Regions from separate parts of the Azospirillum sp. A26 genome, predicted to be linked through region 1. Evidence: riboswitches for the same ligand, from Rfam matches in the RefSeq annotation. Region 1 holds a riboswitch; each other region holds the start of a gene.

Region 1 (7,562 bases):
CGATCAGCAGCAGGACGGCGGCGATCACCGCCGTTCCGGCACCGCGGGCCGGGCCGCGCAGGGCGACGTGGGTGGAATTGCTGGCGACGCTCATGGTTCAGCGCTCCCGTCCGAAGAGGCCCGCGGGCTTGATGAGAAGAACGATCGCCATCACGACGAACACGACGATGTTGGAGGCCTCCGGGTAGAAGACCTTGGTCAGCCCTTCCAGCAGCCCCAGACCCAGCCCGGTGACGATGGCGCCGAGGATCGAGCCCATGCCGCCGATCACCACCACGGCGAAGACGATGATGATCAGATTGGTGCCCATCAGGGGCGACACCTGATAGATGGGGGCCGCCAGCACGCCGGCCAGCCCGGCCAGTGCCACGCCGAAGCCGTAGGTCAACGACACCATCACCGGCACGTTGATGCCGAAGGCCTGCACCAGCGTCGGATTCTCCGTCGCCGCCCGCAGATAGGCCCCCAGCTTGGTGCGCTCGATGGCGAACCAGGTGCCGAAGCAGACGGTGAGGGAGGCGACGACGACCCAGGCACGGTAGTTGGGCAGGAACATGAAGCCCAGATTCTGCCCGCCCTTCAGCGCGTCGGGGATCGGATAGGGCTGGCCCGACACGCCGTACTGGTGGCGGAACGCCCCTTCCAGGATCAGCGCCAGACCGAAGGTCAGCAACAGGCCATAGAGATGGTCGAGCTTGTAGAGCCGCGACAGCATCGACTTTTCCAGCGCGATGCCGAGCAGCCCGACCACCAGCGGCGCGACGATAAGCGCCCCCCAATAGCCGATCCCGGCATAGGTCAGCAGCAGCCACGCCACGAAGGCGCCGACCATGTAGAGCGCGCCATGGGCGAAGTTGATGACGTTCAGCATGCCGAAGATCACCGCCAGCCCCAGGCTGAGCAGCGCATAGAAGGAACCATTGATCAGTCCGAGCAGAAGCTGCCCGAACAACACTTGGGGCGGAACACCCAGCAGGCTGAACATCTCCGCGTCTCTCCCGGCTCGTGGTGGTTGTTTTTTGTTTTGGCTTTGGTAGTCGCCGATTGCCGTCCTCCGGCCCCACCCAATGAGCGGGGCCGGAGGATGGCCTAACGCATCACTTAACCGCCCCTCACTTCACCAGCGGGCAGCCGCTTTGCTTGGGATCCATGAAGGCGGTGTCGGCCGGGATGGTCTTGACGATCTTGTAATAGTCCCAGGCCCCCTTCGATTCGGCCGGGGTCTTCACCTGGGCCAGATACATGTCGTGGAACATGCGGCCGTTGGCGGCGATCTTGCCTTTCTTGGCGAACATGTCCTCGACCGGCAGTTCGCGCATCTTGGCGGACACCTTGTCGGCGTCATCGGTCTTCGCCGCCTCGACCGCCTTCAGGTAATGCTTCACCGCCGAATAGACGCCGGCCTGCACCATGGTCGGCTTCTTGCCGGCCTTAGCCTCGAACTTTTTCGACCACTCGCGGGTCTGGTCGTCGTTGTCCCAATAGAAGCCGGTGGTCAGCATCAGCCCCTGCGCCGATTGCAGGCCCAGCGCATGCACATCGGTGATGAACATCAAGAGGCCGGCCAGGCTCTGGCCCGACTGGGTGATGCCGAACTCCGCGGCCTGCTTGACCGCGTTGACGGTGTCGCCGCCGGCATTCGCCAGACCGATGACGTCGGCGCCCGAGCCTTGCGCCTGCAACAGGAAGGACGAGAAGTCCGACGTGCCGAGCGGATGGCGAACCGAGCCGGAGATGGTGCCGCCGAGCGACTTCACCATCTTGGTGGTCTCCTCCTCCAGCGACTGGCCGAAGGCGTAGTCGGCGGTCACGAAGAACCACTTCTTCTTGCCCTGCTCATAGAGCGCGCGGCCGGTGCCGGCGGCCATGGCGTAGTTGTCGTAGGTCCACTGGAAGCCGTAGGGGCTGCACTGCGCACCGCTGAGCGCGGTGGCGCCCGGACCGGACATCAGGAAGATGCGCTTCTTGTCCTTGGTGATGCCCTGCACCGCCAGGGCGGCGGCGGAGTTCGGCACGTCGGCGATGACGTCGACGCCACCGGTGTCGACCCACTCGCGCGCCTTCGACGCGGCGATGTCGGCCTTGTTCTGGTGGTCGGCGACGACGATCTCGACGGGCGCGCCGGCGACCTTGTTGCCGAACTCCTCCGCCGCCATCCGCGCGGCGATGGCGGAGCCTTCGCCGGCCAGATCGGCGTAGATGCCGGAACGGTCGTTCAGCACGCCGATGCGGATGACGTTGTCCGACACCTGGGCGGAAGCCGGAACTACAGTCCCGGCGAGCGTCAGCAGGGCGGTGCCGGCGAGAAGAAGCGTGCGCATCGGAAGGTCTCTCCCTCTTGGTTTTATTGGCGGCCGGGTCCCATCGTGGGTCCCTCTGCCGTGCCTGAAGCAGGCAATCGGGCACGGATCCGGCGGTTCGCCGCCCTGCCCTTCGATGGGGTCGGGACGGCATTCGCGCCGGCGATATCGGGGGCTGGAGCGCCTACACGCCGAGATAGGTGTGCAGCTTGTCCATGTTGGCGTGGAGCTGGTCGTTGGGGATCATGTCGACCACATGGCCTTCCTCCATCACGTAATGGCGGTCGGCGATGGTGGCGGCGAAGCGGAAATTCTGCTCCACCAGCACGATGGTGAAGCCGCGTGCCTTGAGCGCCCGCACCGCCACGCCGATCTGCTCGATGATGACGGGAGCCAACCCCTCGGTCGGCTCGTCCAGCAGGATCAGCGTGGCGCCGGTGCGCAGGATGCGGGCGATGGCCAGCATCTGCTGCTCGCCGCCCGACAGCCGCGTGCCCTGGGTCGAGCCGCGGCCCTTCAGGTTGGGGAACAGCTCGTGGATCTGCGGGACCGTCATCCCGCCCTCCTTGACCACCGGCGGCAACGTCAGGTTCTCGTCCACGCTGAGGCTGGAGAAGATGCCGCGCTCCTCCGGCACATAGCCGATGCCGAGGCGGGGGATCTTGTGCTGCGCCATGCCGATCAGCTCGGTGCCCTGGAAGCGGATCGAGCCGGTGCGCTTGCCCATGATGCCCATGATGGCGCGCATGGTCGAGGTCTTGCCGGCGCCGTTGCGGCCCAGCAGCGTCACCACCTCGCCGTGGCGCACCTCCAGGCTGACGCCGTGCAGCACATGGCTCTCGCCGTAGAAGCCGTGCAGGTCGGCGATCTCCAGCATGGCAGTCTTCGTCTGCATCCCGTCAGGCATGTCCGGTCCCCATATATGCTTCCATCACCTGAGGGTTCTTCGAGACGACCTCGTAGGGCCCTTCCGCCAGGATCTCGCCGCGGCGGAGCACGGTGATCGTGTCCGACAGATGGGCGACGACCGACAGATTGTGTTCCACCATCAGCACGGTGCGGTCGGCGGCGACGCGCTTGATGAGTGCTGCGGTGCCCTCGATGTCCTCATGGCCCATGCCGGCCAGCGGCTCGTCGAGCAGCATCACCTCCGGGTCGAGCGCCAGGGTGGTGGCGATCTCCAGCGCGCGCTTGCGGCCATAGGGCAGCTCGGCCGCCAGATGGCCGGCCCAAGGGGTGAGGTTGACCGCCTCGATCAGCTCCAGCGCCCGGCCGTGCAGGTCGTGGAGCGACGATTCGGACTTCCAGAAATGGAAGCTGGTGCCGAGCGGCCGTTGCAGCGCGACGCGGACATTCTCCAGCACGCTGAGATGCGGGAAGACGGCCGAGATCTGGAAGGAGCGGACCAGCCCCATCAGCGCGATGTCGGCCGGCTTGGTGCGGGTGATGTCACGGCCCTTGTAGAGGATCTGGCCGCGCGTCGGTGTCAGGAATTTGGTCAGCAGGTTGAACACCGTGCTCTTGCCGGCGCCGTTCGGGCCGATCAGCGCGTGGATGGTGCCCCGCTTCACTTGCAGGTTCACCTCCTTCACCGCCACGAACCCCTTGAACTCCTTCGTCAGACCACGCGCTTCCAGGATGATGTCGTCGTTCGGTGCGGCGTTCATCGGTCGCGAATTCTCCTCCCGTTCGTCCTTATGTCCCGGGCATATGCCCGGCGGCCGCCGTGCGGCGGGACGTTTCACCGATTGTTGTACGCACGAAGCATGCCACATGCGGGGTCGCTTCGGCCGGGCCGCCTGACCCATTGTTTCTCCGCGGGTTTCGCTGCGGCGTCCTCCCCCTGGCCGACACCCTTGCGTCGGAAAGTGTCGGATCCCTGGACACTCTGTCTACAAAACATGACAGCATCCAAAGTGTCTGCATGCAAGATCGTCCGTGTGGCAGACGCCTTATTGTGGGCTTGCCAAACGGGCGCGGCACTGCGATGGTGGCTGTCCAACGGTGCCCTGCCCGTCCTGACGGGCGGCGGGGATAATAGGGAATGCGGTGCGGAGCTTTCCGGGATCCCCGGAAGCGCCAATGCCGCGGCTGCCCCCGCAACTGTAAGCGGCGAGCATCCCGTCCATCATGCCACTGGCCCTCCGCGGCCGGGAAGGCGGACGGCGATGCAGCGACCCGCGAGCCAGGAAACCTGCCGGCGGACTTGACCGACCTTTTCCAACCCCGCCGGGTGTGGCGGGAGAACAAGGATGTTTTCTATGAATGCCCGTTCGATGAACGCCGCTGCCGCCAGTTCCGCGACCCGCAGCGCCGCCCAGACTGCGGTCGCCGCCTTTGCCGCGATCCTGCTCGGCAGCTTCCTGCTGTACGGCGTCGGCTTCGCCCAGCCGCAGCAGATCCACGATGCGGCGCACGACGCCCGTCATTCCTTCGCGTTCCCCTGCCACTAAGCAGCGGGTCATGGATCTGATCCGGCGGCTGTTCACAGCCGCTCTGGTCGCGGGCGTGCTCTCCGGCACGGCCGCTTCCGTCGTTCAGCAGGCGACGACCGTCCCGCTGATCCTCGAAGCCGAGAAATACGAGGTGGTGACCCCGCCTCCCGCAACCGCCGCGCCTACGACTGCCGCTCCGGCTGGGGCTCCGGCCGCCAGCCACGCCGAAGGCCACCAGCATGGCCCCGTGCGCGAGATCGGCGAAGGCGTGCCGGTCACCCTGGACGAGGCGATGCAGCGCATCGGCCTGACCATCGCCGCCAACCTGATCGCCGGTGTCGCCTATGCGCTGCTGCTGGCGGCCGCGATCCTGCTGGCCGGCCGGCCGGTCGATGCCCGCCGCGGGCTGGTCTGGGGCATGGGCGGCTTCGTCGCCGTCTCGCTGGCCCCGTCCTTCGGTCTGGCCCCGGAGCTGCCGGGCATGGCCGGGGCCGAGCTGGAGCTGCGTCAGCTTTGGTGGCTGACCGCCGCGGCCGGTGCCGGCGTCGGCATCGCCGCCCTCGCCTTCGCCCGCAACCGTCTGGTCATCGCCGTCGCCGTTCTGGCCGCAGCGCTGCCCCATCTGATCGGCGCCCCCCATCCGGAAAGCGCCGAGGGTGCCGTTCCGCCGGAACTGGCCGCCCGCTTCGTCACCGCCTCGCTCGGATCCGCCGCCCTGTTCTGGGCGATCCTCGGCTCCGTCTGCGGCTGGCTGATGAGCGGCGTGGTCGAACCGGCCGAACGGCAGCCGGCCCTGCGGGTTCAGCCCGGCGCGCGTTAAGGAGGCTCCATCCCATGTCCGCTCTTGCGAAAACGGCCGCCGGCAAGGTTCCGGCGACCGTCATCACCGGCTTCCTCGGCGCCGGAAAGACCACGCTGATCCGCGGCCTGCTGGAAAAGGCCGACGGCCGCCGGCTGGCGCTGATCATCAACGAGTTCGGCGATGTCGGCATCGACGGCGACATCCTGCGCGCCTGCGGCAACCCGACCTGCACCGAAGACGACGTGATCGAACTGGCGAACGGCTGCCTGTGCTGCACCGTCGCCGACGACTTCGTCCCGGCCATCGAGAAGCTGCTGGCCCGCCCGGACCCGCCCGAGCACATCGTGATCGAGACCAGCGGCCTCGCCTTGCCCAAGCCGCTGGTCCAGGCTTTCAACTGGCCGGCGATCAAGACGCGGGTCACGGTCGACGGCGTCATCGCCGTGGTGGACGCCTCGGCCGCCGCGGAGGGCCGCTTCGCCCCCGATCCGGCCGCGCTGGAGGCCCAGCGCGACGCCGCCGGCACCGTCGACCACGAAACGCCGATCGAGGAGGTGTTCGAGGACCAGCTGCTCTGCGCCGACCTGATCGTCGTCAACAAGACCGATCTGCTGGCCGACGGCGACCTCGCCCGTGTCGAGGAGCTGATCCGCGGCGCCCTCGCCCACACGGTCGGCCGCGACGCCAAGCTGGTCCGTGCCTCCCAGGGTGCGGTCGATCCGCTGGTTCTGCTCGGTGTCGGTGCGGCGGTGGAGGACGATCTTGCCAACCGTCCCAGCCATCATGACGGTGAAGAGGGCCACGACCACGACGACTTCACCAGCTTCGTGATGGAGTTGCCGGCGCAGCCCGATCCGGCCGCCCTGGCGATGACGCTGGAGAAGGTCGCCGGCCTGCATGGCGTTCTGCGCCTGAAGGGCTTCATCGACGTGCCCGGCAAGCCGATGCGCCTGCTGGTCCAGGGTGTCGGCACCCGCATCCAGACCCACTACGACCGGCTGTGGAAGGCGGGCGAGGAGCGCCGCAGCCGTCTGGTGGTGATCGGCGAGACCGGGCTGGACCGCGATGCGGTGACGCGGGCGGTCGTTGGGTAAAAGTTTCGGGTAAGAGTTAGAGTAGTGCGGCGACCGCCCCCTCCTTGACCTTCACCGTTTTTCGAGGGGGAGGGGGCGGTCGCCCCTGGACATCAGACCATGCACCTGCTTGCCGCCCGCCAGGACGAACTGGACGCCGGCCCCCAGGCGGAAGATCTGGGGCAGACGCCGGCCGACCTCGTCATGCTGTCCTTTTCCGACAGCGACCTGACCGCGCTCGCCGCCGCATGGCGGGCGGGCCGCGAGCGGCTGCCTGGTCTCCGCCTCGCCAACCTCAACCGGCTCGGCCATCCGCTGTCGGTCGATCTCTACGCCGACACTGTGGTCGCCAAGGCCAAGCTGGTGGTCCTGCGCCTGCTCGGCGGCAGCGGTTACTGGCGCTACGGCCTCGACCGCCTGTCCGCCCTCTGCCGCGAGCGCGGCATCCCGCTCGCCGTCCTGTCGGGAGAGGCGCAGCCCGACCCGAACCTGACCGCCTACGGCACCGTTCCGCCGGCCACCGCCGACCGGCTGTGGCGCTATTTCACCGAGGGCGGCCCGGCCAACATGGGCCATCTGCTGGCCTGCGCCACGACGCTGGCCGGAACGCCGCTGCCCCATGAGGACCCGGCCCCCGTCCCGCGCTTCGGCGCCTATGACGGCTGGACCGGCCCCGCAGCCGCCCGCGTAGCCGCCCCCATAGCCGCCGGGGCGCCGGTCGCGGCCATCGTGTTCTACCGCTCCCACCTGCTGGCCGGCGACCTCGCCCCGGTCCATGCCCTGTGCGACGCGCTGGCCGCCCGCGGCCTCGCCCCCCGGCCGCTGTTCGTCGCCAGCCTGAAGGAGCCGGACTGCGCCGCCTGGATGCGGGCCAGCCTGACCGCACAGAACGCCGCCATCGTCGTCAACACCACCGCCTTCTCGGCGGCGCGCGAGGACGGTTCGCCGCTGG
Region 2 (7,562 bases), 570 kb from region 1:
CGCCCTCGAAGATCAGCGCCAGCCCGAAGGTCAGCAGCAGGCCATAGAGGTGGTCGACCTTGTAGAGCCGGCGCAGCATGGTGCGCTCCAGCACCAGCCCGACCGCCCCGACCGCCAGCGGCGCCAGCACCAGCGCCCCCCAATAGCCGATGCCGAGGTAGGTCAGCAGCAGCCACGCCACGAAGGCGCCGACCATGTACAAGGCGCCATGCGCCATGTTGACGACATTGAGCATCCCGAAGATCACCGCCAGCCCCAGGCTGAGCAGCGCATAGAAGGAGCCGTTGATCAGGCCGAGCAGAAGCTGGCCGAACAGGGCTTGCGGCGGAATGCCGAACAGGTGCGACATCGGACTGTCCTCTCCCGCTCACACGCCGAGATAGGTGTGCAGCTTGTCCATGTTGGCGTGGAGCTGGTCGTTGGGGATCATGTCGACCACATGGCCTTCCTCCATCACGTAATGGCGGTCGGCGATGGTGGTGGCGAAGCGGAAATTCTGCTCCACCAGCACGATGGTGAAGCCGCGCTGTTTCAGGGCGCGCACCGCGACGCCGATCTGCTCGATGATGACCGGAGCCAGCCCTTCGGTCGGCTCGTCCAGCAGGATCAACGTGGCACCGGTGCGCAGGATGCGGGCAATGGCCAGCATCTGCTGCTCGCCGCCCGACAGCCGCGTGCCCTGCGTCGAGCCGCGGCCCTTCAGGTTGGGGAACAGCTCATGGATTTGCGGGACCGTCATCCCGCCCTCCCTGACCACCGGCGGCAGCGTCAGGTTCTCGTCCACGCTGAGGCTTGAGAAGATGCCGCGCTCCTCCGGCACATAGCCGATGCCGAGGCGCGGGATTTTGTGCTGCGCCATGCCGATCAACTCGCTGCCCTGGAAGCGGATCGAGCCGGTGCGCTTGCCCATGATGCCCATGATGGCGCGCATGGTCGAGGTCTTGCCGGCGCCGTTGCGGCCCAGCAGCGTCACCACCTCGCCCTGCCGCACCTCCAGGCTGACGCCGTGCAGCACATGGCTTTCGCTGTAGAAGCCGTGCAGGTCGGCGATCTCCAGCATGGCCGTCTTGGTGTTCATCCCGTCAGGCATGTCCGGTCCCCATATATGCTTCCATCACCTGCGGGTTCTTCGAGACGACCTCGTACGGCCCCTCCGCCAGGATCTCGCCGCGGCGGAGCACGGTGATGGTGTCCGACAGGTGGGCGACGACCGACAGGTTGTGCTCCACCATCAGCACGGTACGGTCGGCGGCGACGCGCTTGATCAGGGCGGCGGTGCCCTCGATGTCCTCATGGCCCATGCCGGCCAGCGGTTCGTCGAGCAGCATCACCTCCGGGTCGAGCGCCAGGGTGGTGGCGATCTCCAGCGCGCGCTTGCGGCCATAGGGCAGCTCGGCCGCCAGATGGCCGGCCCAGGGGGTGAGGTTGACCGCCTCGATCAGCTCCAAAGCCCGGTCGTGCAGGTCGTGGAGCGACGATTCGGACTTCCAGAAATGGAAGCTGGTGCCGAGCGGCCGCTGGAGCGCGACGCGGACATTCTCCAGCACGCTGAGGTGCGGGAAGACGGCGGAGATCTGGAAGGAGCGGACCAGCCCCATCAGCGCGATGTCGGCCGGCTTGGTGCGGGTGATGTCGCGGCCCTTGTAGAGGATTCGGCCGCGGGTGGGGTGAGGAACTTGGTCAGCAGGTTGAACACTGTGCTCTTGCCGGCGCCGTTCGGGCCGATCAGCGCGTGGATGGTGCCGCGGCGAACCTGAAGGTTCACATCCCGAACCGCCACGAAGCCCTTGAACTCCTTCGTCAGACCACGCGCTTCCAGGATGATGTCGTCGTTCGGTGCGGCGTTCATCGGTCGCGAATTCTCCTCCCGTTCGTCCTTATGTCCCGGGCATATGCCCGGCGGCCGCCGTGCGGCGGGACGTTTCACCGATTGTTGTACGCACGAAGCATGCCACATGCGGGGTCGCTTCGGCCGGGCCGCCTGACCCATTGTTTCTCCGCGGGTTTCGCTGCGGCGTCCTCCCCCTGGCCGACACCCTTGCGTCGGAAAGTGTCGGATCCCTGGACACTCTGTCTACAAAACATGACAGCATCCAAAGTGTCTGCATGCAAGATCGTCCGTGTGGCAGACGCCTTATTGTGGGCTTGCCAAACGGGCGCGGCACTGCGATGGTGGCTGTCCAACGGTGCCCTGCCCGTCCTGACGGGCGGCGGGGATAATAGGGAATGCGGTGCGGAGCTTTCCGGGATCCCCGGAAGCGCCAATGCCGCGGCTGCCCCCGCAACTGTAAGCGGCGAGCATCCCGTCCATCATGCCACTGGCCCTCCGCGGCCGGGAAGGCGGACGGCGATGCAGCGACCCGCAAGCCAGGAAACCTGCCGGCGGACTTGACCGACCTTTTCCAACCCCGCCGGGTGTGGCGGGAGAACAAGGATGTTTTCTATGAATGCCCGTTCGATGAACGCCGCTGCCGCCAGTTCCGCGACCCGCAGCGCCGCCCAGACTGCGGTCGCCGCCTTTGCCGCGATCCTGCTCGGCAGCTTCCTGCTGTACGGCGTCGGCTTCGCCCAGCCGCAGCAAATCCACGATGCGGCGCACGACGCCCGTCATTCCTTCGCGTTCCCCTGCCACTAAGCAGCGGGTCATGGATTTGATCCGGCGGCTGTTCACAGCCGCTCTGGTCGCGGGCGTGCTCTCCGGCACGGCCGCTTCCGTCGTTCAGCAGGCGACGACCGTCCCGCTGATCCTCGAAGCCGAGAAATACGAGGTGGTGACCCCGCCTCCCGCAACCGCCGCGCCTACGACTGCCGCTCCGGCTGGGGCTCCGGCCGCCAGCCACGCCGAAGGCCACCAGCATGGCCCCGTGCGCGAGATCGGCGAAGGCGTGCCGGTCACCCTGGACGAGGCGATGCAGCGCATCGGCCTGACCATCGCCACCAACCTGATCGCCGGTGTCGCCTATGCGCTGCTGCTGGCGGCCGCGATCCTGCTGGCCGGCCGGCCGGTCGATGCCCGCCGCGGGCTGGTCTGGGGCATGGGCGGCTTCGTCGCCGTCTCGCTGGCCCCGTCCTTCGGTCTGGCCCCGGAGCTGCCGGGCATGGCCGGGGCCGAGCTGGAGCTGCGTCAGCTTTGGTGGCTGACCGCCGCGGCCGGTGCCGGCGTCGGCATCGCCACCCTCGCCTTCGCCCGCAACCGTCTGGTCATCGCCGTCGCCGTTCTGGCCGCAGCGCTGCCCCATCTGATCGGCGCCCCCCATCCGGAAAGCGCCGAGGGTGCCGTTCCGCCGGAACTGGCCGCCCGCTTCGTCACCGCCTCGCTCGGATCCGCCGCCCTGTTCTGGGCGATCCTCGGCTCCGTCTGCGGCTGGCTGATGAGCGGCGTGGTCGAACCGGCCGAACGGCAGCCGGCCCTGCGGGTTCAGCCCGGCGCGCGTTAAGGAGGCTCCATCCCATGTCCGCTCTTGCGAAAACGGCCGCCGGCAAGGTTCCGGCGACCGTCATCACCGGCTTCCTCGGCGCCGGAAAGACCACGCTGATCCGCGGCCTGCTGGAAAAGGCCGACGGCCGCCGGCTGGCGCTGATCATCAACGAGTTCGGCGATGTCGGCATCGACGGCGACATCCTGCGCGCCTGCGGCAACCCGACCTGCACCGAAGACGACGTGATCGAACTGGCGAACGGCTGCCTGTGCTGCACCGTCGCCGACGACTTCGTCCCGGCCATCGAGAAGCTGCTGGCCCGCCCGGACCCGCCCGAGCACATCGTGATCGAGACCAGCGGCCTCGCCTTGCCCAAGCCGCTGGTCCAGGCTTTCAACTGGCCGGCGATCAAGACGCGGGTCACGGTCGACGGCGTCATCGCCGTGGTGGACGCCTCGGCCGCCGCGGAGGGCCGCTTCGCCCCCGATCCGGCCGCGCTGGAGGCCCAGCGCGACGCCGCCGGCACCGTCGACCACGAAACGCCGATCGAGGAGGTGTTCGAGGACCAGCTGCTCTGCGCCGACCTGATCGTCGTCAACAAGACCGATCTGCTGGCCGACGGCGACCTCGCCCGTGTCGAGGAGCTGATCCGCGGCGCCCTCGCCCACACGGTCGGCCGCGACGCCAAGCTGGTCCGTGCCTCCCAGGGTGCGGTCGATCCGCTGGTTCTGCTCGGTGTCGGTGCGGCGGTGGAGGACGATCTTGCCAACCGTCCCAGCCATCATGACGGTGAAGAGGGCCACGACCACGACGACTTCACCAGCTTCGTGATGGAGTTGCCGGCGCAGCCCGATCCGGCCGCCCTGGCGATGACGCTGGAGAAGGTCGCCGGCCTGCATGGCGTTCTGCGCCTGAAGGGCTTCATCGACGTGCCCGGCAAGCCGATGCGCCTGCTGGTCCAGGGTGTCGGCACCCGCATCCAGACCCACTACGACCGGCTGTGGAAGGCGGGCGAGGAGCGCCGCAGCCGTCTGGTGGTGATCGGCGAGACCGGGCTGGACCGCGATGCGGTGACGCGGGCGGTCGTTGGGTAAAAGTTTCGGGTAAGAGTTAGAGTAGTGCGGCGACCGCCCCCTCCTTGACCTTCACCGTTTTTCGAGGGGGAGGGGGCGGTCGCCCCTGGACATCAGACCATGCACCTGCTTGCCGCCCGCCAGGACGAACTGGACGCCGGCCCCCAGGCGGAAGATTTGGGGCAGACGCCGGCCGACCTCGTCATGCTGTCCTTTTCCGACAGCGACCTGACCGCGCTCGCCGCCGCATGGCGGGCGGGCCGCGAGCGGCTGCCTGGTCTCCGCCTCGCCAACCTCAACCGGCTCGGCCATCCGCTGTCGGTCGATCTCTACGCCGACACTGTGGTCGCCAAGGCCAAGCTGGTGGTCCTGCGCCTGCTCGGCGGCAGCGGTTACTGGCGCTACGGCCTCGACCGCCTGTCCGCCCTCTGCCGCGAGCGCGGCATCCCGCTCGCCGTCCTGTCGGGAGAGGCGCAGCCCGACCCGAACCTGACCGCCTACGGCACCGTTCCGCCGGCCACCGCCGACCGGCTGTGGCGCTATTTCACCGAGGGCGGCCCGGCCAACATGGGCCATCTGCTGGCCTGCGCCACGACGCTGGCCGGAACGCCGCTGCCCCATGAGGACCCGGCCCCCGTCCCGCGCTTCGGCGCCTATGACGGCTGGACCGGCCCCGCAGCCGCCCGCGTAGCCGCCCCCATAGCCGCCGGGGCGCCGGTCGCGGCCATCGTGTTCTACCGCTCCCACCTGCTGGCCGGCGACCTCGCCCCGGTCCATGCCCTGTGCGACGCGCTGGCCGCCCGCGGCCTCGCCCCCCGGCCGCTGTTCGTCGCCAGCCTGAAGGAGCCGGACTGCGCCGCCTGGATGCGGGCCAGCCTGACCGCACAGAACGCCGCCATCGTCGTCAACACCACCGCCTTCTCGGCGGCGCGCGAGGACGGTTCGCCGCTGGAAGCCAACGGCAGCCCGGTTCTGCAAGCCATCCTCGCCACCACCCCCAAAGCCGGCTGGCAGGCGTCCTCGCGCGGGCTGGCGCCGTCCGACCTCGCGATGAATGTCGTGCTGCCGGAAATGGATGGCCGCATCATCGCCCGCGCCATCGCTTTCAAGACGGCGGGTGAGCCCGACCCCGACCTGCAATTCGCCGCCCCGGCCCTGCGCCCAATCCCCGACCGGGTGGCCTTCACCGCCGACCTCGCAGCAAGCTGGGTCCGCCTGTCCCGCACCCCACGGGCGGAGCGGCGGGTCGCGCTGGTGCTGTCCGACTATCCCGGCCCCGGCGGCGGCATCGGCCATGCCGTCGGCCTCGACAGCCCGGCCAGCACCGTGGCGATGCTCCACCGCCTGTCCGTCGAGGGCTACAGCCTGTCCGCCGTTCCGGACAGCGGCGCCCGACTGATGGAGTCCTTGACCGGCACGCCCACCGCGACTCTGCCGGTCGCCGACTATCTGCGCTTGGCCCCGCCGAGCTTGCGCGCCCGCATCGCCGGAACCTGGGGCGAGCCCGCCGCCGACCCGGCCTGCCGCGACGGCGCCTTCGCCTTCCGCACCCTGCCCTGCGGCAATGCCATCGTGGCGGTGCAGCCCAGCCGCGGTCACGGTCCCCTGACCACCGCCCAGCACCACGATCCCGACGCCCCGCCCAGCCACGGCTATCTCGCCTTCCACCTGTGGCTTCGCCATGCCGTCGGCATCCATGCCCTGGTGCAGATCGGCGCCCACGGCACGCTGGAATGGCTGCCCGGCAAGGCGGTCGCACTGTCGGCGGAGTGCTGGCCGGAGATCGTCGGCGGTGCCCTGCCGACCCTCTATCCCTTCATCGTCAACAACCCCGGCGAGGGTGTGCAGGCCCGCCGCCGGCTGGGCGCCGTGCTGATCGGCCATCTGACCCCGCCGCCGGTGGAGGCCGGTCTCCACGGCGACCTCGCTTCGCTGGAAACCGCCATCGACGAATATTCGCAGGCGACCGGGCTCGACCCGCGCCGGCTGGGCATACTGCGCGAAACCATCCTCGACCTCGCCTGGAAATCCGGCGTCGCCGCCGATTGCAATTTGCGGCCCGACGACGATCCCGACGCCATCCTGTCGCGGCTGGACGCCCATCTCTGCGACGTCAAGGAGATGCAGATCCGCGACGGCCTGCATGTCTTCGGCCACAGCCCGGCCGGCGAGCGCCGCGACCGGCTGACCGCCGCCGTTGCCCGCTCCGCCGATCCGGCCATGGTCGCCACGGCCGTCGATGCCTGCGGCGAGGCGGAGATGCGGGCGCTGCTCGACGGGCTGGACGGCCGCTTCGTCCGCCCTGGTCCCGGCGGATCGCCGGCGCGCGGCCGGGCCGACACGCTGCCGACCGGCCGCAACCTCTATGCACTCGACCCGCGCGGCGTGCCGACGCCGACCGCCTGGACTCTCGGCTGGCAGGCAGCCGACGCGCTGATCACCCGCTATCTCCAGGACCATGGCGACTGGCCGCGCCGGCTGGTGGTGGATTGCTGGGGCACCCCGACCATGCGCACCGGCGGCGACGAGCTGGCCCAGGCGCTGGCCCTGCTCGGCGTCCGCCCGATCTGGGAGAACGGCTCCGGCCGCGTCACCGGCTACGAGATCATGCCGGCCGGCGTGCTGGGCCGGCCGCGGGTCGATGTGACGCTGCGCATCTCCGGCCTGTTCCGTGACGTCTTCCCGCAGCAGATCGCCCTGTTCGATCAGGCGGTGTGCGCCGTCGCCGGGCTGGACGAGCCCGACGACACCAACCCGCTGGCCGCCACCGCACGGGCCGAGGAACAGCGCCTCGCCGCAGCCGGCACCGAGACGGCGGACGCCCGCCGCTGGGCCACCGCCCGCATCTTCGGCGCCGCCCCCGGCATCTACGGCACGGCGCTGTCCGGCATGATCGCGCGCGGCGACTGGACCGCGCGGGCCGATTTCGGTGCCGCCTATCTGGAGGGCGGCTGCCACGCCTATGGCGCCGGGCTTGAGGGGGTGCCGCTGCCGGCCCTGTTCCGCTGCCGGGTGGGGGGTGCCGACGCCCTTGTCCACCATCAGGACCAGCGCGAGCATGACGTGCTGT
Region 3 (7,562 bases), on a different replicon from region 1:
TTTCGAGCGGCTGGCGGCGGCGGGGCTTTCGGCTCTGGTCACCCCGGAAGCGGCCGGCGGCAAGGGCGGCGGGCTGGGCGACGCGCTGGCGGTGGTGAACGGGATCGCCACCGGGGAGCCGTCCACCGCACTGGTCCTGGTGCTGCAATATGTCATCCACAACCAGCTCTGGCGCGGGTCCGCCTGGCCGGAGGCGCTGCGTGAGCGTATCGCCCGCTCCGCCGCGACCGATGGCGCGCTGATCAACATCCTGCGGGTGGAGCCGGAGTTGGGCACGCCGCACCGCGGCGGGCTGCCGGCGACGGTGGCGCGCAAGGTGCCTGGCGGCTGGCGCATCTCCGGCACCAAGATCTACTCCACCGGCATTCCGGCGCTGTCCTGGCTCGGCGTCTGGGCCCGCACCGACGATGCGGAACCGCTGGTCGGCACCTGGGTGGTCCCGCGCGGCGCCGGCCTGACCGAACAGGGGATCGAGGTGCGGGAGACCTGGAACCACATCGGCATGCGGGCCAGCGGCAGCCACGAGGTGGTGTTCCACGACGTCTTCGTTCCCGACGACCATGCCGGCGAATTGCGCCCGCCCGCCGGCTGGGCCGCCCCCGATGCGGTCGCCACCGCCTGGATGGCCGCCCTGTTCAGCGGCGTCTATGACGGCATCGCCCGCTCCGCCCGCGATTGGCTGGTCGGCTTCCTGCACACCCGCAAGCCGACGGGGCTCAACGGTGCGTCGCTCGCCACCGTCCCCCGCCTGCAAGAGGCCCTGGGCGGAATCGAGGCGCTTCTGCTGACCAACCGCATCCTTCTGCGCTCCCTGTCGGCGGCGGTGGACGGCGGCGCGCCACCGTCGCAGAGCGATGCCCTGCTTGTGAAATACACGGTGACCGACAACGCCATCGACGCGGTGGCGCGCGCGCTGGAGATCACCGGCAATCCCGGCCTGTCGCGCGACAACCCGCTGGAGCGCCATCACCGCGATGTCCTGTGCGCCCGCGTCCACGCCCCGCAGAACGACATGATCCTGACCGGCGCCGGGCGCGCCGCCCTGTCACGGTGAGCGGCAAGCCGTCATTGCAGCGCGTAGCGAACGGGAAGCGTGATGTCGATCTGGGCGCGGCCCATCCCGGAAGGGATCGGCGGAAGCGGAGACGCACGCTGGATCATCTCTTCCGCGGCCCGATCGAGACTGCCGTGCCCCGACCCCTGGACGACCGCCCAGCCCGTAATGGTGCCGTCGGCGACGATGGTGAAGCGGACCAGCACGGTGCCTTCCTCCCGCCTCAGGCGCGCGGCCTGCGGATAGATCTTGTGACGGACCAGCCTTGCCTGGATCGTGCCGAAGTAATCGGCCGCCTGCCTGTCGGCGTTGGCAGGCGGGTCCGAGGGTGGCGCCGAAACCGCCGCCGTCGCGGCTGGCTGGGTCGCCGGTGCGGATGACGCCTGCGCCACCGGCTGCGCGGCGCGCCCGGACCTGTCCGTCGGGGGGAGTGCCGCCGGCAGGGCCTTGACAGGAGACGGGGTACGCTGCGGGGGGGCGGGCGATGGCCGGCGTGCCGGAATCGGCGGCCGGACGGGCAGCGGCGTCTCCTCCTTGAGCGGCTCTGCCGGGACCGGCGCGGATGGCTCCGCGACCGGTGTGTCGGCGACCGGCGGCATCGGGGCATCGGAAGGCGGCTCCTGTTCCGGCTCCGATTCCCGTTGCTGCGGCGGCTCGGACGCAGGGTCCGGAATAGGCTCCGGCCGGGCGTCGTCCTCCGCGTCCATGACGCTTTCCCCAACCGGCTCCGACGGCGGTTCTGCCGCGGCCGCGACGAAGGAAAGCTCCACCGCGATCACCGCCGGCAGGGGAGCCGGCGGTGATTGCACACCGACCGCAAGGGCGATCACTCCCGCGTGCAAGGCGAGCGACAATGGCAGGCTCCACCGCGCTGCCCCGCTCCGGGCGGCCGATGGAACAGGGGCCGTTTCCGCAGCGAGACGGGGCAAGGCGGCAATCGTCCGGTGCTCGGTCATGGAGCGGACCTTCGGCAGGGTGAGGTGAGGCGCGGTGCGACGGACGGTCCGGCTTAGAATTTCACCGTCATGCCGGCGATGAAGGAGCGCCCCGCCCCCGGCAGCGCGCCGACCGTGCCCCGGCTTCCCCCCGCCCGGAAATCGGCATAGTCGATGCCGCCCGCCGGCAGATAATACTGCCGGTTGAACAAATTCTCGACGCCGGCATCGACCCGGACATTGCCCCACTCGTATCCTGTCCGCAGATTGACCAGCGCATAGCTGGGCGTCTTCGGCTCGTTGCGCGCCGCTTCCACCCGGTCCTTGCGGGCGGTCGCCTGCAACTCGACAGCGCTGTTCCAGCCGCCCAGCCGGTGCTCCATCGTCAGCAGGGCGTTCAGCGGCATGATGTGATAGAGCGCGTCGCCGGTGTCGAGGTTGCGGCCATGCACCCAGCCGACCACGCCGGACAGGCGGAAGGAGCCGATCCTGTCATCCTCGTACAGCCCGGCCGCCGCCGACAGGTTGGCGCCGACCAGGATGGCGTCATGGTTGGCGAAGCGCAGCTTGACGAAGCCGTTGCTCAGCGTGCCGATCCGCTCGACGTCGATGAAATCCTGCACATAGGTGTAATAGGGGGTCAGCTTGACCTCCCAGGATTTGCGGGCGGCATCGTGCAGTGACAGGGTGGTGCTGACGGTGTTGGCGACCTCCGGCTTGAGGTCGGGGTTGCCGACATAGCCGTTGGCGTCGCCGAACCAGCCGTTCATGCTGCTCGACATCCCGCCGGTGCCCCAGGCGTAGCGCTCGTAAAGGTTCGGCGAGCGGGTCTTGCGGGCATAGCCGGCTTCGATTGCGCTGGTGTCGGAGGGGGTGTAGCGGACCAGGGCCGTCGCGTCGAAATTGACGTCGGTGCGGCCACGGCCGCGGGCGTTGAAGGCGCGCGCGTCGGCCGCATCGGGGTTGGCCATCGGCATCATGCCCCCCATGCCCATGCCGAGGCTGTTCTGCCAGGAATAGGGCTGCACCGCGCCGGTGTCCATCCACACCACGTCGTTGCGCACGCCGAGCAGCGTCGTCCAGGCCGGCGACCAGGCGGCCTCCCACTCGGCGAAGGTGCCGAGGCGGTTGCGGGTGCCGTCCTTGACGTTCCAGTAGGTCAGCGGACTCATCATGCTGCTGCCGGCCACCGGGTCCCACCAATCGTCGAGATGGGTATGACGCAACTCGGTGCCGACGCGCAGGGTGTCGCGTGCCGACAGCGGCAGCGTCGCCTTGAGCGAATAGCCGGCGTCGGTGGTCAGCGTGTCCATCGGCATGCCGCCGCCGGCGCTGCCACCCTTGTCCTCCAGGAAATTCATGGTGTGCCGCGTCCGCCGCCAGTTGGCGCGGGCGTCGAGCGTTCCCCAGTCGAAGGCCCCTTCGTACCGGCCGTTCAGGAAGACGGTGCGGTTGTCGGTCAGATCCATGCGCTGGGTGGGAAAGCCCTGGTAGGGCATGGTCTGGATGCCGCCCTGCAGCGTAACCTGATGCCCGTCGCGGCGCGCCCCGAACGTCACCGCATTGTCCTGCATGTTGTAGAGGGTCGAGCGGACGGTCTGGCCGTTGCCGGCCTTGTAGTTCCCGGCCCGGCTCCAGGATCCGCTGTAGCCCAGGCTGAGGCTGTCGGTGGCGACGGACGCCTCGGCGGCCCCCGTCACGCCGCGGCCGTTGGACCGGTAGGAGGCCGACAGCTTGCCCTCGCTGTGCACCGCCTCGCCCGCCGGAGCGAAGACCGGAGGCGCGCTTTCGGCGGCGATGGTGCCGGCGATGCTGTCGCCGCCGGCGCTGACCGGCGTGATCCCGGCCAGGACCTCGATCTTGGACAGGCGCGTCGGCGTGATGGTGGACAGCGCCGGGTTCATCTGGTTGGGGCAGGCGGGGGCAATGGGCGCACCGTCGACCAGCACATTGACGCGGTCGGCACCCAGCCCGTTCAGCGCCGGCAGGCTCGACACGCCGCCATTGCCGTAGAGGCTGACGCCTGGCAGGCCGCGCAGCAGGGCCGCGACATCGCCAGTGGCGGGCCGACGGGCGGCCAGCCCATCCCCGCCCAGGGTGGTGCCGGCGGCCAGGGCATCGTCCGGGCCTGCGATCACGGAAATCGCCGGAAGCGATTGGGCAAGCGGCGTAACGGTCTGGGCGGAGACAGCGACGGGGAACAGTGCGGTGAGGGCAGCACCGGACAGCAGGGCAGCGCGCAGGGCGCCGGCCGCGGCGAAACGCAACATCATGAGATATCTCGATCTGAGGCCAGCCGAACACGGCCCCACGCCATCGGCGCGAAGAATGTGCAAGGCTGCAAACAGGGAAGGTCGGCAAGGGTGGATCGCCGCGAGGGACATCCCGCACGGCGATCCCGCAACTCCGGCCTCAGACCGGTGGCGCGCGGGCCTGGAGGGTGGAAAGGAACCAGCCGGCGGCGATCACGTCGCCGGGCAAGACTTCCGGGCTGTGGCGCCCGACCGACGCGCGCGTCATCCGCAAATCCGGCGGCGGCAGCGCCAGTCCGCCGATCAGCGGACAGAGCGGACAGGAACCGCCGGACATCAGCAGATCGCCTTGGCCCAAATCGCTCTCGTCGCCTGCCGGATCGCCTGCCATTCCGTGGTCGTCCATTACCACGGTCTTGAACCCGTCCGGCGTGCAGATGACGATCCGGCTGCTCTCGGCCGCAGTGGCGGATGCGATGACGGCGGGCATCCAGGCCCAGGCGACGACCTGCAACAGCAGCGCAATCGCACCGGCCGCAAGGCCGGCCCGTCGCGTGGGTCGCAGTCTGTCCTGGGTCGCGGTCATGCCGATCCGTGCATCGATCCATTTTGCGTGCAATCGCACGCATTGGGTGCGGGACATTAACCGAAGTGCCGCACTCGGGATCAGCGGCATTTTCCCGCAGGGCCCAGATCCGACGCCCGGCTTCGATGCCCGGTTCTGACGGCGAACTTCTCCTTGCAGACCGCAGGATGGCACGATATGTAACGTTATAACATAACATTTTGAATATGGACTCTCCGATGCTTTCGTTCGTTCGCAAAGCTTGACCGGGGGCGCCGCGTCGCTCATGAATGGTCCCGGTTCTGGTTCTTCCGGTGGTTCGCCGCCGGAAGCTAAGAGGGAACCCGGTGAGCCGCCGACCCTGCAAAGGGGAATGCGGTGAGGCCGGGGCTGCCCCCGCAACTGTGAGCGGTGAGCCGTACCGTCATTTCAAGCCACTGGCGCCCATCGGCGCTGGGAAGGCCCGACGGAACGGCGACGACCCGCAAGCCAGGAGACCTGCCAGCACCACAACGAAACGTCCTCGGGCGGGGTGTCCCGGTGGAACGCTTGCCATGCGTGTGCCCGGACTCCGCTCCGGTCGCGTCGCATGCTCCGCAAGACGTCCGCCATGCCTCCCCGTCCGCAAAGACAGGAAGCACGGATGGCGTCAGCACCCTTCCCCACAGAGGAACCGGTCCCTCCCCCCGCCATCACGGTGGAACGGTTGAGCTGCCGGCTGGCCGACCGCATGGTCCTGTCGGACATCGGCTTTTCGGTTCCCGGCGGAGAAATCCTCGGCATTCTCGGGCCCAACGGCTCGGGCAAGACCACGCTGCTGCGCTGCCTCGCCGGCCTGCAAACCCCGTCCGCCGGCCGGGCCGTCATCGACGGCGACGATCCGCGCGCCCTGCGGCCGGTCGAACTGGCCCGCCGGCTGGCGCTCCAGGCCCAGGATTCCACCGCCGCACTCGGCTTCACCGTGCGCGACGTGGTCGGCATGGGGCGGCTCGTCCACCGCCGCTCCCCTTTCGCCGGGGCCGGGGCGGAGGACAGCGCCATCGTCGAGGACGCGCTGGACCGGCTGGAACTGTCCGGGCTGGCCGGGCGTGCGGTCGAACAGCTGTCGGGCGGCGAGCGCCAGCGGGTGATGATCGCCCGCGCCCTGGCCCAGCGTCCACGTATCCTGCTGCTCGACGAACCGACCAACCATTTGGACATCCACCACCGTTTCGCCGTGCTCGACCTCGTGCGCGCGCTCGGCATCACCGTGGTGGCGACGCTGCACGACATCGAGTTGGCGGCCCGCTGGTGCGACCGCATCCTGCTGCTGGCCGACGGACGGCTCCAGGCCGATGCCGCGCCGGAGGAGGCGCTGACCCCCGACCGGCTGACCGCCGTCTACCGCGTCGCCGCGACGGTGGACCGCCGCCCCCAGGACGGCCGGCTGCGCATCGACCTGTCGCCCCTGACGGAGTCACCACGATGAGACGCATTCTCCGGGGCGTTCCGCCTTTTGCCCTGGCCCTCGCCCTGCAAGCCGGCGCCGCCCTTGCCCAATCCTATCCGGTCGAGGTCGCCAACTGCTTCCAGACCGCCCGCTTCGCCGCGGCGCCGAAGCGGCCGATAGTCCACGACACCAACATGACCCAGACCATGCTGGACCTCGGCCTCGCCGACCGGCTGGTCGCCGTTTCCGGCATCGAGGGGGTGGAGCACCGGCTGGTCGCCGCGCCGGGCGTGGTCGCGGCGCTGCCCCGGCTGCCCGACCGCGCGCCGACGCTGGAGGCGGTGCTGTCGGTCAATCCAGACTTCCTGTTCGCCGGCTGGAGCTATGGCTTCAACGAGGCGCGCGGCTTCACCCCGGCCCGGCTGGCCGAGATGGGCGTGGCGACCTACACGCTGCGGGAAAGCTGCATCCGCATCGGCCCGCGCGAGCCGATCGGCATGGATACGCTCTATGCCGATCTGCTGGCGCTGGGCGCCGTCTTCGGCGTGACGGAGCGTGCCGAGGCCATGGTCACCGATTTCCGCCGCCGGGTCGCTGCCGTCACCGAGCGTGTCGGTGCCGTCGCCGACCGGCCGCGCGTGATGTATTGCGACCAGTGCCACACCGACGCGGCCCCCTTGTCGGTGGGGCGCGAAGGAATGACCAGCCTGCTGATGGAGCTGGCCGGCGGGCGCAACATCTTCGATGACATCCCCGACAGCTATGTCCGGGTGAGCTGGGAGGAGATGGTGCGGCGCGATCCACAATGGATCATCGTCAGCGCCCACCGGATCCCGGCCGAGGACGCCATCCGCCATCTGACCTCGGCACCGCAACTGGCCGACGTCGAGGCCGTGCGCAAACGGCAGTTCATCGTGCTGACCTATGCCGAGCAGACACCCTCCACCCGCAATGTCGAGGCGCTGGAGCGGATGGCGCGGACCCTGCACCCGGAGCGATTCACACCATGAACCGCTCCCGCCTGCTGGGCCTGTCCCTGCTCCTGGCCGCCGTGCTGGCCCTGTCCGTGGTGGCTGCCGTCGGCTTCGGCGCCGCCCGCGTCCCCATCCCGAAGGTCTGGGCGGTCGTCCTGCACGAGTTGTGGCCGGCGCTGGCCCCGCCCGCCGACGCCAGCCGGGCCGAGCGCAACATCGTCTGGGAATTGCGGGTGCCGCGCGTTCTGCTGAGCGCGCTGGCCGGGGCCGGACTGGCGGCGGTGGGAGCCGTGCTTCAGGTGCTGACGCGTAACCCGCTGGCCGACCCCTATCTGTTCGGCGTGTCGGCCGGA
Region 4 (7,562 bases), on a different replicon from region 1:
TATGCCGGGGCGTTGGTCATGCCCTATGGTGCCTTCCTGGAAACCGCGGAGGCTCTGGCCTACGACATCGATCTGCTGGGTCAGCGCTTCGGCACCGGTTTCGAGACCGTCTGCCATCGGCTGAGCACGCTACAGCGGCCGGGCGCGCCCGGCGTGCCCTTCTTCTTCGTCCGCGTCGACCGGGCCGGCAACATGTCGAAGCGCCAGTCCGCCACCAGCTTCCATTTCTCCCGCGTCGGCGGAACCTGCCCGCTGTGGAACGTCTACGAAGCTTTCTCCGCACCCGGCCGCGTGCTGACGCAGCTGGCGCGAATGCCGGACGGGCGGGCCTACCTGTGGATCGCCCGTACGGTGGCCCATGGCCGCAGCGGCTTCGGCGCGCCGGCGAAGGCCTTCGCGGTCGGGCTCGGCTGCGACATCCAGCACGCCGGCCGGTTGGTCTATTCCCGCGGGCTGGCGTTGGGCGACCCGGACGCCGCCACGCCGATCGGAGCCGGCTGCAAGGTTTGCGAACGTCCGGCCTGCCCGCAACGCGCCTTTCCGCCGATTGGGCGCACCGTGGCGGTTGACGAAAGTCTCAGCCGGTTCGAACCTTATCCGGTCGCCCGCCTTCCGGCCTGATCGAGGACCCGCAGCATGCTCGCCGATGGCACCGGCATCTGGACAAGCCGCTTTCTGGACATCCGCCCATGCGGGCGCACGGTGGCCGTGTCCCATAAACGCTGCCTGGAGGAATGCTTCGGCCTGAAGACTCGGGAACGGGAGTTGCGCCGCCGGATCCGTTCTGTGCTGAAGCGGCTTGGACCGTTGGAAGGGCCGGCCCAGGCACATTCCTTGACGCTCGCACCGAAGCCTGAGGCCGTGGCGATTGCCCAGGCGGCTCTTGACGACCTCGACGGTGCGATCGAACGAATCGCGACGCGCCCATTCTCTTGCCGCCAGATCGAAGAAATGCTGGGCATCACCGCCCGGGAACGGCTGCGCTGGACCAAGGACGGGCGCCTGCCTCGGTCGGGTTCGGCGACCATAACGCGAGGGCAGAGGATCACCCTCAGCACCTACGCGGTGGATACGGTCGCGAGGTTGGCGGGCGATGCCTCGATCATCGACGATTGGCGGCGAACCGACGAAGCCGGCAGGATCGTTCAGCCCTGAAAGGTAGCTACATGAACGTGGTCATGGACTTTGCGCAATTCGGATTGTCGTCTCGCTAGGAGCCGGTTCACAAGTCCAGCAATGGTATGGATATTAGGGAAGGGCTGCCCGTAGGAAGCAACGTCGACGGGCCGTCGGAGGAGGTGGCGGTGTTCTGAGCACGTCGCTTTCAGCGGGCGACATGACGGTCTGTTCGAACCGCAGGTGCTGGTGCAACCATGCCGAAGCGTGGGCGAATAAGAGCGCTGTTTTCGGACACCAGATGGCGCGTCGGGGCGACGCGGCCGGCATTCTGATGGACTTACAGCGTAATCAATGAGTAAAGACCCAACCACGTAAAGGCGGTTCGGACCACCGCTGCATCGCCTTACTGTCGCGGGGTTTTAATGCCGAGATCAGCCAGATTCTCTTCATAGCTGTATTCATTTCCCAGTTGCGGTTGAACAATTCCAGGATGATGCGTGGTGCTCCGACAGATCGGTGCAGAAGAATGTCCCCGGATCGCGCCGACCATCGAGAAAAGACGCTATCCACCCAGAAGATGGGCGCGATCGGGTTGCCCGGTGTGGCGCAACAACGCTGTTTTGGAGTTGCATTGGATCCAGCAACCTGAGCGCCATCGTACTCGACTTGGTTGTGGCGCGGCGCCAGACAGTGGTCTTGTCTGTCAGATGGGCTCGCCAGCTGTGGCTGGCAAGCGTCCTTGAGCATCTGCCATAAAATCAAGGGCGGATCCTATTGCGGATCGAACGGCACGAAAATTATGGCTTCAATTTATGAATGATACGCACGCCAATCCCCCCCGTTCCCCGATATTGGCCATCGCTGATGCACTCAATTCCCGCGCCAACGAGAAAATCGTATATTTTCTTCTTGGTGGCTGGGCGTGTGTTTGCCAATCCTCGCTCGAAGTCTATGATTGTTCTCTTGGCAAATTTTCCGCGCTTAGCCATCTCCTTCTGGCTGAAATCAAGGAGAGCTCGTGCAGCGCGAACATGTTCAGGTAATAGCTTTAGCTCAGGCCTATCCATACCATATCTCCCTGACGCGCATCCGATATGACTGGGAAGACTGTGTGATTGGGATGGGTGTCAACGAAGGCTATGACCTCTCTTGAGGTGGCCTTGTGTACATCTCCACTCCTGCATTCGACAGCTGCCAGCGACCGGTTAAACCGACAGGTTCGATAAGAGCCAATCGGGCGGCCTCAAGAACCAACCAATAGGGTGCGTCCTGGCGAACCAAGCCGCCTTGATCGATGATCGCTGGGACAAGTGTGTGGAGAGGCTCAAGTGCCTGTGGGTCGGCCCCTCCACTGTCTCCCGCTTGGTGCATTCCACCCTGATGCATGAGGTTCTCCCGAGTAGAAAAAACACGGCTGCCATGCTGGCAGCCGTGGCGATTCATTTCTGGAGTTGCTTCATCAAATCATCGTTCGGACTGCTTTCCTGATCCGGGAATGGCGGAAGAGCATTGTCCTCGCTCAGCGGAATCTCGATCTTGATCGTGTCGAGATCGATGTCGGGTTCGGCATCCAGGAAGCTCGTCACCAGCGAGGGGAAGGCGATCACGATTCCCACCATGATGAGCTGCAAGCCGACCCAGGGTATGGCACCCCAATAGATATCGCGACTCTTCACCTCCGGCGGGGCGATCCCACGCAGATAGAATAGGGCGAAGCCAAAGGGCGGGTGCATGAAGGAGGTCTGCATGTTCACGCCGAGCAGCACGCCGAACCACACCAGATCGATGCCCAGCTTCTGAGCCACCGGCGCCAGAAGCGGAATGATGATGAAGGCGATCTCGAAGAAGTCTAGGAAGAACGCCAAGACGAACACGAAGATATTGACAAATATCAGGAAACCGACGGCGCCGCCGGGCAGCCCGGTCAGCAGATGCTCGATCCACAGGTCGCCGTTCACGCCGCGGAAGACAAGGCCGAACACCGTCGATCCAACCAGGATGAACACGACCATGGTCGAGATCACCATGGTGGTGGACATCCCCTGCCACAGCAGTTGCCAGCTCAGGCGCCGGTGCATCGCCGCCAGGACCATGGCGCCGACCGCCCCCATCGCACCGCCTTCCGTCGGCGTGGCGAGCCCCATCAGGATGGTGCCGAGCACGAGAAAGATCAGCACGAGCGAGGGAACCATCCCCCACAGGCACTTCCAGATCAGGGGCCAGCCGCGCAGGGTGCGGAATTCCGGCGGCAGGGCCGGCATGTCGTTCGGCCGCACGATGCTGAGCACGGCGATGTAGGCGCAGAACAGCAGGACCTGGACGATCGACGGGCCGATCGCGCCGGCATACATGTCGCCGACCGACTTGCCGAGCTGGTCACCCAGCACGACCAGCACCAGGGACGGCGGGATGAGCTGGGTGATCGTTCCCGACGCCGCGATGACGCCGGTGGCCAGCCGCATGTTGTAACCGTACCGGATCATGATCGGCAGCGAGATCATGCCCATGGCGATCACCGACGCGGCGACGGTCCCGGTGATCGCGCCGAGAACGGCGCCGACCAGAATTACGGCATAGGCGAGGCCGCCGCGGATCGGTCCGAACAGTTGCCCCATGCTGTCGAGCAGATCCTCGGCCAGTCCGCAGCGCTCCAGGATCGCTCCCATGAAGGTGAAGAAGGGGATGGCCAGCAGCAGGTCGTTGCCCATGATGCCGTAGACCCGTTCCGGAAGGGCCTGTAGCAGCGAAGTCTGGAAGAATCCCTGCTCGATACCGATGAAGCCGAAGAACAGGCCGACCGCACCGAGGGAGAAAGCGACTGGATAGCCGAACAGCAGGAAGACCACCAGCCCGCCGAACATCAGCGGGGCCATCATGTCCATGGGGATCATTGCACGGGCCTCTCATAGGATTGGACGAGGTCCGCGTCGCCGCGCAAGGCCGCGATCCGTTTGATCAGCTCGGACAATCCCTGGGCGGTCAGCATCAGAAAGCCGAAGGGAAGGAAGAACTTGATCGGCCAACGGATCAGCCCGCCGGCATTGCTGGAATATTCCATCGAAACCAGCGACGAGAAGAACATCGACCAGGACAGCCAGCCGATGATGATCGTCATCGGCAAAAGGAAAAGGATGGTGCCGAACACATCGATCCAGAGCTTGGTTCTCGAGCTGACGTGGCCATAGACCAGATCGACCCGGACATGGCCGTTTACCTTCAGTGTGTAGGAAGCGCCGAGCATAAACATGGCGCCGAACAGGTACCACTGGATTTCAAGCCAAGCATTTGAACTATAATTGAACGTATATCGCACAATGGCATTGCCAGCACTGATCATGCAGGCGGCAAATACGGTCCAGTTGGCGATATGACCCAACCGTTCGTTGATCCAGTCTATGTCTCGACTTAAAGCGAGAAGGCGTCTCACCGTATCCCCCCATCGTTCGGGAGAGAGGTGTCTCCCGTTTTGTTGGCTCCAAAGGGCACGAACATCCGCATCCACTCGTGAAACGACTGGTTCCGAAGGCAAAAGGTGTCAGCGATTCGGTATACGGATCTTGCTAGTGGATATACCAAACGTGCAGGAAGAATAACCCCATACGTTGGAGCTACGTACAATCCACAATGCCTTCAGAGACGCATCATAATTACTTGGTGAGGAAACAATCGTACCAAACGATAATTCAACCTAAAATTATAGAATCAGCGGCTGTCTAGGGATAATGCAACTTATAAAACGCAAGCATTGTTAATGTTTACACTGTGGCTTTCAGCTGAAATAGACGATCCCAAATGTGCGAAGCCGACGGATCGCTTCCGTGCAGTGCCGGGTAAAGCGCTGGATCCCTCCGCTGAGCAACGCTGCCGGCGGTCAGGACCCGTCCGATGCTTCCTCCTCCCATCGGCCGGCGCGGCTGATCGTGCGCAATCCCCAACGTCCCGGCTGTCCGACGAGTTCGATGCGGGACAGCGGCCCGATGTCGATTCGCCAGAAGGATGCGGCGGTACCGCACAAGGCCTGCACGACGGCCGCGCGGGCCACCGTCGGATGGGTGACGGCGACGATGCGGGTGGATCGCGCAACCCGCGGGGCCGGCGTCAGCTGGTCCAGCCAGCGGCCGATGCGCGACAGCAGGTCGTTCAGCGATTCGCCACCATGGGGGGCGGCGTCCGGCGACGATAGCCAGGCGCCGACCGCTTCGGCCTCCCGGGCGTGCAGGTCCGCCAGGGTGGCGCCGGCCCAGCGGCCGCAGTCCCAGTCCGCCAGCTCCGGGTTCACGGCGGCGTCGAGACCGAGCGCAGTTGCGGTTTGCCGGGTGCGCTGCTCCGGCCCGCTCCAGCATCGGTCGACCCGCAAAGGCGTTGCTGCGGCAGCCTGGGTGTCTGCCAGCCCCATGGTGTCGAGAGGCTCGTCGAGCGGGAAGGATGCCGTACGCACCGCGCTCGTCGCGGCATGGGTGATCAGGAGGAGGCGAACGGTCATGGACGATCCGGCGGGAGGTCGGGATTGACGCCTGGGACGGGCGGGCGTAAGGGTGCCAGTGAAATGCGAAGAGTGGAAGCCGGTGAAAGTCCGGCACGGTTGCGCCGCTGTGACCGGTCCCGGCCTTGGCCCGTTGGATTGGAAGTCAGACCTGCTCCTCGCCCCGAACAGACCCTCAACGGGACGCACACTTCCCTAGGAGATTGTGGCATGAGCCAGTCCGTCACCCGTCCAGTCCATGAACCGATTGCCATTCCCGTGCGCGAACTGGCCCCCTGGGCGATCTTCGGCGGGGTCATGTTCCTGCTGATGCTGTACTTCATCGGCGTCGAGGAAGGGGCCATGGCTCTGTTCTCCGGCTCCTACGTCCATGAGTTCGTGCATGACGGCCGCCATCTCCTCGGCTTCCCCTGCCACTGAACGCCGGAGCTGGACTCATGATCGGATCTTTGCTGCTGCGCGGTATGCTGGTCGGCATCCTCGCGGGATTGCTGGCCTTCGGCTTCGCCCGGGTGTTCGGTGAACCGATGGTCGAGCAGGCGATCGCCCTTGAAGAACAGGCGGCCCAGAAGGCCGGCGAACCGGCCGAACCCGAGCTGGTCAGCCGTGAGGTCCAGGCCTCCATCGGCCTGCTGACCGGAGTCGTGGTCTACGGGGTTGGAATCGGCGGGCTGTTCGCCCTGGTGTTCGCCTTCGCCTATGGCCGGATCGGCAGCCTGAGCCCGCGTGCGCTCGCCGCCCTGCTGGCGGCTGCCGCGTTCGTGGCGATCTATCTCGTCCCGGATCTGAAATACCCCGCCAACCCGCCGGCGGTCGGTGTTCCGGAAACCATCGGCTACCGCACCGGGCTGTATTTCTTCATGATGGTCTTCTCCATCGCGGCGCTCGCATTCGCTGTGACGTTCCAGCGGTCACTGGCCGTGCGTCTGGGCGGTTGGAACGGTGGCATCCTGGCCGCCGTGGCCTTCGTCGCCATCGTCGCCGTCGTCAGCGCGCTGCTGCCGGACATCAACGAGGTGCCGTCGGAATTCCCCGCCCTTCTTCTGTGGAAGTTCCGCGTCGCCTCGCTTGGCATCCAATTCCTGATGTGGACGGTGATCGGCCTCGCTTTCGGTGCCCTGGCCGAGCGGGTGCTCGTCGGCCGGACCGGTGGGGCCGCTGCCTTGCGGGTCCGGTCCGCCTGACCACGTTTCAGAAGACGGATCGATGATCACGAGAGGCCGGCTAAATGCCGGCCTCTTGCTTTCCGGCCGCCAGGTGTTTCCGGAAACTCCGGCACACAGGAGCGAAGTCCTTGCAAACGCCCATTCAGCGTTTCCGTTGCCGCCTCCGGACAAAGCCGGCTGGAGATCGCGGGCACCGCTTCCCGGTGTTGAAGGCGATGGTGCCGTGCCTTATCGGTGTTCTGCTGGTCGCGGCCATGCCGGGGCGGGCGATCGCTCACCGGTCGAGCGTCGTGGCCGCGGACGGCCTTCCCATTCCGGGTCTGACTCATGACCAGCTGGCCGTGGTCGCCGAATACCGGGAAGCGGTCCTCCGTGTGGCAGATCGCCAATCCCGGCGTGACGAAACCCTGATCCGGCTGCGCAACTTCGTCGACATCCAGCGCATGGCCTGCCTGTGGGGGATGGTCCCAGATAGCCTTGCCGACGAGGACAGTCCCTTCAACGAATGCAGCCATGCCTATTTGTCCGGGACCATGGCTCTGCTTCTGCATCTGCGTGATCGCGAAGGTGTTCAAGGACATGGTCCGGAAGAGGCCAGCCAACTGCTGAACCGGGTGGCCATGGCGATGCTGGCGAAGGAAACCGCGCCGATGCTCTGCGCCTATAGCGGCGACCCCTTCAACACGGCCGACGTGATCGCCCCTCATTGGATCGACGTACCGTTCCACCCAACCAGCCTGTTATCCTTGTCCGGGGTCGCGGTTCTCCTGGCAGCCGCTGTCGGCGGCTTGTGG

The links. A riboswitch is a leader RNA that binds a small molecule or an ion and turns the genes downstream of it on or off. The one in region 1 is predicted to bind cobalamin.
Region 2: it holds a riboswitch for cobalamin, as region 1 does, so the genes downstream of both, ABNQ39_RS33535 (CbtB domain-containing protein) here and ABNQ39_RS30875 (CbtB domain-containing protein) in region 1, are expected to answer to the same signal.
Region 3: it holds a riboswitch for cobalamin, as region 1 does, so the genes downstream of both, ABNQ39_RS17080 (ABC transporter ATP-binding protein) here and ABNQ39_RS30875 (CbtB domain-containing protein) in region 1, are expected to answer to the same signal.
Region 4: it holds a riboswitch for cobalamin, as region 1 does, so the genes downstream of both, ABNQ39_RS37050 (CbtB domain-containing protein) here and ABNQ39_RS30875 (CbtB domain-containing protein) in region 1, are expected to answer to the same signal.

Annotation. Positions count from the first base shown of each region.
Region 1 covers NZ_CP170476.1:79-7,640, reverse strand. Annotated here, with positions in the region: gene ABNQ39_RS30900 (branched-chain amino acid ABC transporter permease) at 1-94, opposite strand, end outside; gene ABNQ39_RS30895 (branched-chain amino acid ABC transporter permease) at 98-985, opposite strand; gene ABNQ39_RS30890 (ABC transporter substrate-binding protein) at 1,113-2,321, opposite strand; gene ABNQ39_RS30885 (ABC transporter ATP-binding protein) at 2,485-3,207, opposite strand; gene ABNQ39_RS30880 (ABC transporter ATP-binding protein) at 3,200-3,967, opposite strand; cobalamin riboswitch at 4,286-4,516, shown strand; gene ABNQ39_RS30875 (CbtB domain-containing protein) at 4,562-4,753, shown strand; gene ABNQ39_RS30870 (CbtA family protein) at 4,764-5,555, shown strand; gene cobW (cobalamin biosynthesis protein CobW) at 5,570-6,631, shown strand; partial or broken gene ABNQ39_RS30860 (cobaltochelatase subunit CobN) at 6,731-7,562, shown strand, end outside.
Region 2 covers NZ_CP170476.1:570,938-578,499, reverse strand. Annotated here, with positions in the region: gene ABNQ39_RS33550 (branched-chain amino acid ABC transporter permease) at 1-349, opposite strand, end outside; gene ABNQ39_RS33545 (ABC transporter ATP-binding protein) at 368-1,090, opposite strand; partial or broken gene ABNQ39_RS33540 (ABC transporter ATP-binding protein) at 1,083-1,849, opposite strand; cobalamin riboswitch at 2,168-2,398, shown strand; gene ABNQ39_RS33535 (CbtB domain-containing protein) at 2,444-2,635, shown strand; gene ABNQ39_RS33530 (CbtA family protein) at 2,646-3,437, shown strand; gene cobW (cobalamin biosynthesis protein CobW) at 3,452-4,513, shown strand; gene cobN (cobaltochelatase subunit CobN) at 4,613-7,562, shown strand, end outside.
Region 3 covers NZ_CP170473.1:576,233-583,794, forward strand. Annotated here, with positions in the region: gene ABNQ39_RS17060 (acyl-CoA dehydrogenase family protein) at 1-1,054, shown strand, start outside; gene ABNQ39_RS17065 (energy transducer TonB) at 1,066-1,908, opposite strand; gene ABNQ39_RS17070 (TonB-dependent receptor) at 2,064-4,262, opposite strand; gene ABNQ39_RS17075 (DUF2946 family protein) at 4,402-4,827, opposite strand; cobalamin riboswitch at 5,093-5,326, shown strand; gene ABNQ39_RS17080 (ABC transporter ATP-binding protein) at 5,450-6,274, shown strand; gene ABNQ39_RS17085 (ABC transporter substrate-binding protein) at 6,271-7,245, shown strand; gene ABNQ39_RS17090 (FecCD family ABC transporter permease) at 7,242-7,562, shown strand, end outside.
Region 4 covers NZ_CP170478.1:228,117-235,678, forward strand. Annotated here, with positions in the region: gene ABNQ39_RS37020 (short-chain fatty acyl-CoA regulator family protein) at 1-621, shown strand, start outside; gene ABNQ39_RS37025 (hypothetical protein) at 637-1,155, shown strand; gene ABNQ39_RS37030 (hypothetical protein) at 1,468-1,881, opposite strand; gene ABNQ39_RS37035 (TRAP transporter large permease) at 2,559-4,010, opposite strand; gene ABNQ39_RS37040 (TRAP transporter small permease subunit) at 4,007-4,546, opposite strand; gene ABNQ39_RS37045 (histidine phosphatase family protein) at 4,991-5,602, opposite strand; cobalamin riboswitch at 5,636-5,775, shown strand; gene ABNQ39_RS37050 (CbtB domain-containing protein) at 5,813-6,022, shown strand; gene ABNQ39_RS37055 (CbtA family protein) at 6,040-6,786, shown strand; gene ABNQ39_RS37060 (hypothetical protein) at 6,897-7,562, shown strand, end outside.